Regions from separate parts of the Streptomyces sp. NPDC097640 genome, predicted to be linked through region 4. Evidence: riboswitches for the same ligand, from Rfam matches in the RefSeq annotation. Region 4 holds a riboswitch; each other region holds the start of a gene.
What was found. A riboswitch is a leader RNA that binds a small molecule or an ion and turns the genes downstream of it on or off. The one in region 4 is predicted to bind cyclic di-AMP.
Positions count from the first base shown of each region.

Region 1: linked by a shared signal. The riboswitch ahead of ABTY62_RS20455 (transglycosylase family protein) and the one ahead of ABTY62_RS18115 (C40 family peptidase) in region 4 are both predicted to bind cyclic di-AMP.
Region 2: linked by a shared signal. The riboswitch ahead of ABTY62_RS45700 (transglycosylase family protein) and the one ahead of ABTY62_RS18115 (C40 family peptidase) in region 4 are both predicted to bind cyclic di-AMP.
Region 3: linked by a shared signal. The riboswitch ahead of ABTY62_RS46250 (M23 family metallopeptidase) and the one ahead of ABTY62_RS18115 (C40 family peptidase) in region 4 are both predicted to bind cyclic di-AMP.

Region 1 covers NZ_JBEOSB010000012.1:92,452-94,642, reverse strand. Annotated here, with positions in the region: gene ABTY62_RS20460 (DUF4232 domain-containing protein) at 1-311, opposite strand, end outside; cyclic di-AMP (ydaO/yuaA leader) riboswitch at 697-879, shown strand; gene ABTY62_RS20455 (transglycosylase family protein) at 885-2,191, shown strand, end outside.
Region 2 covers NZ_JBEOSB010000050.1:36,303-38,493, forward strand. Annotated here, with positions in the region: gene ABTY62_RS45695 (transglycosylase family protein) at 1-408, shown strand, start outside; cyclic di-AMP (ydaO/yuaA leader) riboswitch at 670-838, shown strand; gene ABTY62_RS45700 (transglycosylase family protein) at 840-1,550, shown strand; gene eno (phosphopyruvate hydratase) at 1,732-2,191, shown strand, end outside.
Region 3 covers NZ_JBEOSB010000053.1:34,339-36,529, reverse strand. Annotated here, with positions in the region: gene ABTY62_RS46255 (PP2C family protein-serine/threonine phosphatase) at 1-840, shown strand, start outside; cyclic di-AMP (ydaO/yuaA leader) riboswitch at 1,127-1,253, shown strand; gene ABTY62_RS46250 (M23 family metallopeptidase) at 1,265-2,191, shown strand, end outside.
Region 4 covers NZ_JBEOSB010000010.1:191,881-194,071, forward strand. Annotated here, with positions in the region: gene ABTY62_RS18115 (C40 family peptidase) at 4-1,212, opposite strand; cyclic di-AMP (ydaO/yuaA leader) riboswitch at 1,221-1,397, opposite strand; gene pcrA (DNA helicase PcrA) at 1,554-2,191, shown strand, end outside.

The DNA of each region.
Region 1 (2,191 bases), on a different contig from region 4:
TTGGAGCAGATGCGGCGGACGGCGGGCGGGGCGGCGGAGCCGGCCTCGGTGGTGACGGACGGCTCGGCGGCGCTCGGCGCCTTCGAGGCCGGATCGGCCTCGGGCGGGGCCGTGCTGGGCGCGGCGGTGCCGGGCCGGGCCGTGCCCGTGGCCGAGTGGGACTTACCGGCCGAGCCGGGCGGCGCGGGCGCCCCCGACGTCGCATCGGAGCCGCAGGCCGTGACCGCGGCCAGGGCGCCGACGACCAGCGCGGATATGGATAAGACCGGCGGCCGACGCCTCGCGGGCGCCCCGCCGTGTGGCTGTGTCATGGCCAACCTCCTGTGGGTCGGGCCTCCGGCGGCTCGTCGGCCGCCGCACCGAGTGCCCCGACAGCCCCCGTCCGTTCCCGTTCCCCTTCCCACTCCCCTTCCCCCGATGGGCGCCCTTATTCCGGTCGATATGCGACTCCGCCGCGCGGCCCCAGCATTAATCACATAATTACGGCAATTCGGCATTACGGATTCCGAGCCACAATCACCCCACCCGGAAAGCCGTGACCCGGATCACATTTCATCAGCGGCGTGATCGATTTCAGGACACAGGTCCGCCGAGACCTTGTCGTGACCAAAACGGTGTGTTTACTGTGCCGCACCCGGCGCATTCGTTGCGGCGGGTCCTCCTCCGCCGGAGCGCCGAGTCCTGCCGTGGCGGAGGGGTGACACGACGACCTGTCACGGCAGGAGCGGGGGAACCAGGTAGGCGCCGTGCCGCACGACATCGGGCGGTACGGCTAGGGGTGAAGTCGCGCCGCGGTGCCGGGGGGCACCGGGGACGGCGCGGCCGGGCAGCTCCCGCCCGAACCCGACAGCTCACCTCGCAGGCGTCAGGAGAGGATGAGCTCAATGGCTGCACGCGGACGTCACCGACGGCCCCGGCCCCGACGCGTCTCCCGCGCCTCGCTCGCGTTCACCGCGGGCGGCGCCGGGGTGGCGCTGCCCCTCATAGGCGTCGGCCAGGCGAACGCCGCCTCCGTCGACACCTGGGACAAGGTGGCGGAGTGCGAGTCCACCGACAACTGGAGCATCAACACCGGGAACGGCTACTACGGCGGCCTCCAGTTCTCCCAGTCCACCTGGGAGGCGTTCGGCGGGACGGCCTACGCGTCCCGGGCCGACCTGGCCTCCAAGGACCAGCAGATAGCCGTCGCCGAGAAGGTGCTCGACGCCCAGGGGCCCGGCGCCTGGCCGGTCTGCTCGGTCAAGGCGGGCCTGACCCGCGGCGGCCAGCCCGCTGACGTCTCTCCCGGAACCTCAGGCACCTCGGGCTCCTCCGGCTCCTCCCAGGCCGCTCCCAGGACGGCCCCCAAGGCCACACCGAAGGTCACGCCGAAGGACGCCCCACAGGCCGCTCCGAAGGCCACCACCACGGCCGTCGACCAGAGCGCGGCCGCCACCGGGCGCTCCGCCGCCTCGTACACCGTGGTCGGCGGCGACACGCTGTCCCGGATAGCCGATGCCCGGGACGTGGACGGCGGCTGGCAGCGGCTCTACGAGGCCAACCGCCGCGTCATCGGCGGCGACCCCGACCTGATCTACCCCGGCCAGAAGCTCACCCTCGACGGCAGCGCGTCCCCGGCCGCGAAGACGCCCGAGAGCCGGCCCCGGGCCGAACAGCCAAATCAAGCCAAGCAGCGCGCCGAGCAGGCGGACCGGGCCAAGCAGCAGCGGGCCGAGCAGGCGGCCAAGCAGCGGATCGAGCAGGCGCAGAAGGCGCGCGAGCGCGCCGCGAAGTCCGGCTCGTCGGCGCGCTCCTCCTCGTCCTTCACCACCCCGGTCGCCAGCCACGGCATCGGCACCGCCTACGGCGTCTCCGGCAGCAACTGGTCCAGCGGCCACCACACCGGGGTCGACTTCCCCGTCGCCACCGGCACCCAGGTGCGGGCCGTGGGCTCGGCCGAGGTGGTCGCCGCGGGCTGGGGCGGGGCGTACGGCTACCAGGTGGTGCTCCGCCACCCCGACGGCATGTACAGCCAGTACGCGCACATGTCGGCGCTGTCCGTCCACGTCGGCCAGTCCGTGTCCGGTGGCCAGCAGCTCGGCCGTTCCGGGGCGACCGGCAACGTGACCGGGCCGCATGTGCACTTCGAGATCCGTACCGGGCCCGACTACGGCTCCGACGTCAACCCGCTCGCCTACCTCCGCTCCAAGGG
Region 2 (2,191 bases), on a different contig from region 4:
GACTCCGGCCGCGCCACCGACGAGACGTCCCGCGAGGAGGGCGGCACGCCCTCCGGCGCCGACAAGGGCGCCAAGGGCGACAAGGCCGACGAGGACTCCTCCGCCCCCACCGGCCGCCACCGCGGCGCGCCCGACGCCCAGGGGGGCGAGTCCGGGGACGCCGGCGACGAGGCGCGGCCCTCCGGGCGGCATGCCTCGCGCGGCGGCGAGGGCCGCGCCGAGATCACGCTTCCGCCCCTGGGTCGCGAGGACTCCAGCGTGCGCACCGATGACGCCTCGTCAGACACCGCGGACGGGCAGGGGGTCACCGGGGACTGGGCCCGGCTGTACCAGAGCGACAAATCCCTCATCGGGGGCAATCCCGACCTCATCCACCCTGGTCAGCGTCTCGATCTCAGCGCGAAGTAGCGGCAGTTCGGGGTGAAATGCCCGATCTGGCGGCAGTGAGACATACATCTCGTCACATCGCCCGGCCTGCGCCACCTGTCCGATCTTTCCGCACCCGGCCCCACCTGCGTAGATGCGGGACGGCTGGGTGCGGATCGGGCCGCCTTCGCTGGGATATGGGGGTTTGAACCTCATCGGAAGGTGTGTTTAACGTCTTCCCGCTCGCTACCGCGGGCACCGTCGATCGTCACGCCGAGTCCTGCCGGCGGTCGGGGGGAACCAGACGCGTCAGCGCCGAAGGCAGGAGCGGGGGACCCAAGGTAGGTGCCGCGGCGGCCCGGAGACGGGCTCGGTCGGCTAGGGGTGAAGACGGACGCGGTCAGCCGCGTCCGGCCGGGCAACTCACGTCCGAACCCGACAGCTCACCTCGTAGGCGTCGGTGAGGAACGAACATGCGTAACGACAAGGGTAAGCACCGCCGTCCCTCGAAGGTCACCCGCATCGCCGCGCTCGCCGGCGTCGCCGGTGCGGCCATCGCCGCACCCATCCTGGGGGCCACCTCCGCCTCGGCCGCGACCACCGCCCAGTGGGACAAGGTCGCGCAGTGCGAGTCCGGCGGCAACTGGTCGATCAACACGGGCAACGGCTTCTACGGCGGCCTCCAGTTCACCAACTCCACCTGGGCCGCGTTCGGCGGTACGTCCTTCGCCTCCCGCGCCGACCTGGCCACCAAGGACCAGCAGATCCAGATAGCCGAGAAGGTCCTGGCCGGACAGGGCAAGGGCGCCTGGCCGGTCTGCGGCACGGGGCTGACCACCAGCGGCACCCCGACCCCCTCCAGCTCCACCACGCAGTCCTCGAAGCCGGCCCAGCCGGCTCAGCCCGCGAAGCCGGCCCAGCCCGCGAAGCCGGCCCAGCCCGCGAAGCCCGCCCAGCCGAAGGCGCAGCCCCGCGGCGAGGGTCAGCACGCCGCGCGCGGTGAGGCCCGCCACACGTTCAAGAAGGGCGACGGCGAGTACAAGGTCAAGTCCGGCGACACCCTCTCCAAGATCGCCGAGGCGCACCACGTCAAGGGCGGCTGGAAGAAGCTCTTCGAGCTGAACAAGGACATCGTCGAGGACGCCAACCTCATCTACCCGGGCCAGCAGCTCCACCTCGGCTGACCCCCCGCCGGGACCGTTCCCCCCAGCCCGGCGACCGCGACCTCGACATCCCCGAGGACCGCCCCGGCCGGGCGCGCCGCCCCCCACCTGAGGCGCGCCCCGCCGGGGCTTCGTCGGGCCCGGCCCCCGGGCCCGTTAGGCTCATGCCGGAGAACGACAGACCCATACGAAGGAGAACCTCGTGCCGTCCATCGACGTCGTCGTAGCTCGCGAGATCCTCGACTCGCGAGGCAACCCCACGGTCGAGGTCGAGGTCGGCCTCGACGACGGCAGCACCGGCCGTGCCGCCGTGCCCTCCGGTGCTTCCACCGGTGCCTTCGAGGCACTCGAACTCCGCGACGGCGACAAGAACCGTTACGGCGGCAAGGGTGTCGAGAAGGCCGTCCTCGCCGTCATCGAGCAGATCGGTCCGGAGCTCGTCGGCTACGACGCCACCGAGCAGCGCCTGATCGACCAGGCGATGTTCGACCTGGACGCCACCCCGGACAAGTCCTCGCTCGGCGCCAACGCCATCCTCGGCGTCTCGCTCGCCGTGGCGCACGCCGCGTCCGAGGCCTCCGACCTCCCGCTCTTCCGGTACCTCGGCGGGCCGAACGCCCACCTCCTGCCGGTCCCGATGATGAACATCCTCAACGGCGGCT
Region 3 (2,191 bases), on a different contig from region 4:
ACCGTCGTGACGGTCGCCCTGCTGGCCCTCCTCACCAACCACGTCATCAGCCGCGGCGGCCGGCGGCTGGCCTCGGCGCGCGGCATCGCGGAGGCGGCCCAGCGCGCCGTCCTGCCCGCACCGCCCGCCCGCCTCGCCAGCCTGGACGTCGCGGCCCGCTATGTGGCCGCGGAGCGCGACGCCGCGATCGGCGGCGACCTCTACGCGGTGCAGGACACCCCGCACGGCGTACGGATGCTCATCGGCGACGTACGGGGCAAGGGGCTGGGGGCGGTCGAGGTGGTCGCGATCACCATCGGCGCCTTCCGGGAGGCCGCCGAGCAGGAGGCGACCCTGGAGGGGCTCGCGCTGCGCCTGGAGCGGGCGTTGCAGCGGGAGCGGGCCCGGCGGGGCGACATCGAGCAGTCCGAGGGGTTCATCACGGCGGTGCTCGCCGAGATCCCCCGCGGCGACTCCCTCCTCCGCCTCATCAACCGCGGCCACCCGGCGCCTCTCCTGCTGCGCGCCGACGGCTCGGTGTGCAGCCCCGAGCCCGAAGTACCGGCGCTGCCGCTGGGCATGGGCGACCTGGGGGCGTGGCCGGACCGGGTGGAGGAGCTGCCGTTCGCGGAAGGGGTGACCCTGCTGCTGTTCACCGACGGCGTGAGCGAGGCGCGCGACGCGCGGGGCGTGTTCTACGACCCGGCGGTCCGGCTGCGCGGCCTCGGCTTCGCCGGACCGGTGGAGCTGCTCGACGCGCTGGTCGCGGACGTGGAGCGGCACACGGGCGGCGGGACCACGGACGACATGGCGCTGCTGGCGCTGCGCCGCTCCCCGGTGACACCCGGCACCGCGCTTTAACACGCTCCGTAGCGGACCATGATCATTACGGATAACGATTGACGCACGATCAGCGCGAGGGCGTTTCCGGGTGTGCTCGGGCGGCCGCCGACTCGCCCCCATCTGTCCTATGTTCGGCGTTAAGTTCACCTCAAAGGTTCCTCTGATTCCCGGGAACGGCTTGGAATCAGGTCACGCCTTCTATTAACGTTCGATAACGCAGCGCGGTCGTCACAACCGCCGCAAGAGGCGGCACCGCGCGCCGTCGCCGAATCCCGCACGCACGGCAGCACCCAGCAGCAGAGCGACAACAGCAACACCAAGGGAACCGGGGAACCACCAACCTTGGGGTGAATCGGGTCGAACCTGACCCGTAGGAGACCTTCCTGCTCCGAACCCGTCAGCTAACCCGGTAGGCGAGAGGGAAGGAAAGGAGTGCGCCCGCGTGGCGTCCAACAGGTCTGCCCTTGAAGAAGCTCCGACCCGCCCGTCCGGTGTCGACACCGGAACCGGGACCGCGGTCCGCTACGGCTCCTGGTTCGAACCGGCCGCCAAGGCGGGGGCCGACCAGGACACCGAGACCTGGGAGGAGTGGAATCCCACCGAGGAGTCCATAGCCCCCGTACGCGGCAAGCACCGCGTCCCCAAGCAGCGCGGCGGCACCATGGCCCGCAGCGGCGCCGTCCTCGGCGTCGGCGTGATCGCGGCGGTCGGCGCCGGCGGGATGGCGACCGCCAAGGACCGCCCCAAGGCCCCCATATCCATGCCGGACCTGGCGCACGTCGCCGGCCAGGTGCAGGACGCCCTCCCCGACGCCAAGGACCTGCCCGGCATCGGCGCGCTGTTCTCCGACTCCGGTTCCGACTCCGACGGCTCCACCACCGCCACCCCCCTCTCCACGGCCGGCCTGACCTCCGAGGACGAGCAGAACGGCGCGACCGACGCCGGCGAGGCGCTGCGCGCCCGCATCCTCCAGCAGGCCGAGAACCAGCAGAACGCCGCCGACGAGTCGCAGCGCGACGCCGCGGCCGACGCCGCCGCCAAGCAGGCCGCCGAGAAGGCCGCCGCCGCTGCCAAGAAGGCCTCCGACGCGGAGGCGAAGCGGAAGGCCGAGGCCGAGGCCAAGAAGAAGGCCGCCGAGGCCGAGGCCAAGCGGAAGGCGGAGGAGGCGGCCAAGAAGAAGGCCGAGGCCGAGCGCCTGGCGAAGCTCGCCGCCCAGTACACCCTCCCCGTCGCCTCGTACACCCTGACCGCGTCGTTCGGCCAGGCCGGCGACATGTGGTCGGCCGACCACACCGGCCAGGACTTCGCCGCCCCGACCGGCACCCCGGTCAAGGCGGTCCACGGCGGCACCATCACCTCGGCCGGGTGG
Region 4 (2,191 bases):
CCGCTACGCCGGCCGGACGCTGCCGTAGATCGGCATCTCGGTGATCGGCGCCTTCTTCACCACATCACCAGGCTTCGGGGCATGAATCATCATTCCGTCGCCTATATAGAGGCCGACATGGCTGATGTCGTCATAGAAGAAGACGAGATCGCCCGGCTGGAGGTCGGCGGTCGACACCCGCGTGCCGACCTTCACCTGGTCCCAGGTGGTGCGCGGCAGTGAGACCCCGGCGGCCTTCCAGGCGGCCTGGGTGAGCCCCGAGCAGTCGTAGGAGTTGGGGCCGGTCGCGCCCCAGACGTACGGCTTGCCGACCTGGGCACGCGCGAAGGCGATGGCCTTGTCGGCCTTGGTGGTCTGCGAACTGGAGGAACCCGAAGAGCCCGAGGAACCCGACGAACCCGAAGACCCGGACGAGTCGGTGGACCCCGAGGAGCTGGAGCCGCTCGCCTGTTCCTGCTGTTTCTGCTGCGCCTGCTGCTCCTGCTGTCGCTTCGCCGCGGCCTCCCGCTGCTGCCGCGCCAGCTCCGCGGCCTTGCGCTGGGCCTCCTCTTCCTTCTTCTTCTCGATCGCCGCCAGCCGCGCCTTCTCCTCCGCGGTCAGCTTCGAGAGCAACTGGTGCGCCTGGGTGAGCTTGCCCTGGACGGTCTGCTTCTGGGTCTTCAGCTCCTGTTGCGAGCGGGTCAGCGTGGCCAGGCTCTCACTGGCCTTGGTGCGCTCCTTGGAGGCCGTGGCCTGTTGCGTCAGAAAGTCGTCGACGGCCTTCTTCTGCCCGCTGGACAGCCGGTCCATCAGATGGGACTGGTCGAAGATGCCCTTCGGGTCCGAGGCGAACAGCAGCGTCGCGGCGCTGGAGGCCATGCCGCCGTTGCGGTACTGCGCGGCCGCGAGGCTGCCCAGGGTGCGCCGCGCCTCGTTCAGCTTCTCGGTGCGCTTGGCGACGCTGTCCAGGAGCTGGTCGACCTTGGCGCGCTGCTGGCCGGTGCGCTCCTTGGCCGCGTTGTAGCTCTGGGTGGCGGACTCCGCCTGGTGGTAGAGGGTGTCGACCTTCTTCTTGACCTCTTCGACCGACGGCTTCGGCTTGCCGGGCTCGGCGCTCGCCGTCTGGGAGAGGAGGGTGACAGATGCGAGGGCGGCCGTCGTGACACCGACGGCGGTGCGGCGGCCGGTGGCCGAGTCCAGTATTCGGGTCCGCGGCTTGCGGTGCGACGCCAAGGGAGGCGACTCCTTCCGTGGACCGCCTACCGGGTTAGCTGTCGGGTTCGGGCGTCGGAAGGCTGCCCTACGGGCCGGGTGGGCGACGGCCGGCGTCGCCACATGGTCCGATTCACCCCAGTGGTATCTCTGGGTCCCCGGCTCCGGCTGCCTCGCGGCGGGACCGGACTCGGCGGAGACAGCCCGTGTCGACGCGGTCGCCGACGGGTTCCGGACCGCCTGATCGAGGACGGTAGTGGGCTTGTGGGGCTCATGTGAAGCCTGGTGTTCGAATTGTCCCGAAACCGTTTCGTGATATCCGCACGTACGCTGTCAGTGCGGCGGCCTAGACTCGGTGAGCGATGAGCAGCCTCTTTGACGACAGCTTCCTGGCGGACCTCGGGCCCTCGGACGAGGAGCCTCCGCCGCCCGAGGACGACGGCCACCCCGCCGCTGAGGGCGTTCCACACGACCTCTTCGACGGGAAGTTCGACGCGCCCGTCCCCAGGGAGGCGTACTACCGCGACGGCGCGGCGCGGCCCGCGGTGGACACATCCGCGCTGCTCGAGGGGATGAACGAGCAGCAGCGGGCCGCCGTGGTGCACACCGGCTCGCCGCTGCTGATCGTCGCGGGCGCCGGGTCGGGCAAGACCAGGGTGCTCACCCACCGCATCGCGTATCTGCTCGGCGCGCGCGGGGTCCACCCCGGCCAGATCCTCGCCATCACCTTCACCAACAAGGCCGCGGGCGAGATGAAGGAGCGGGTCGAGGAGCTGGTCGGCCCGCGCGCGAAGGCCATGTGGGTGTCGACCTTCCACAGCGCCTGTGTGCGCATCCTGCGCCGGGAGTCCAAGAAGCTGGGCTTCACCTCCTCCTTCTCGATCTACGACGCGGCGGACTCCAAGCGGCTGATGGCGCTGGTGTGCCGGGATCTCGACCTGGACCCGAAGCGGTATCCGCCCAAGTCCTTCAGCGCCAAGATCTCGAACCTGAAGAACGA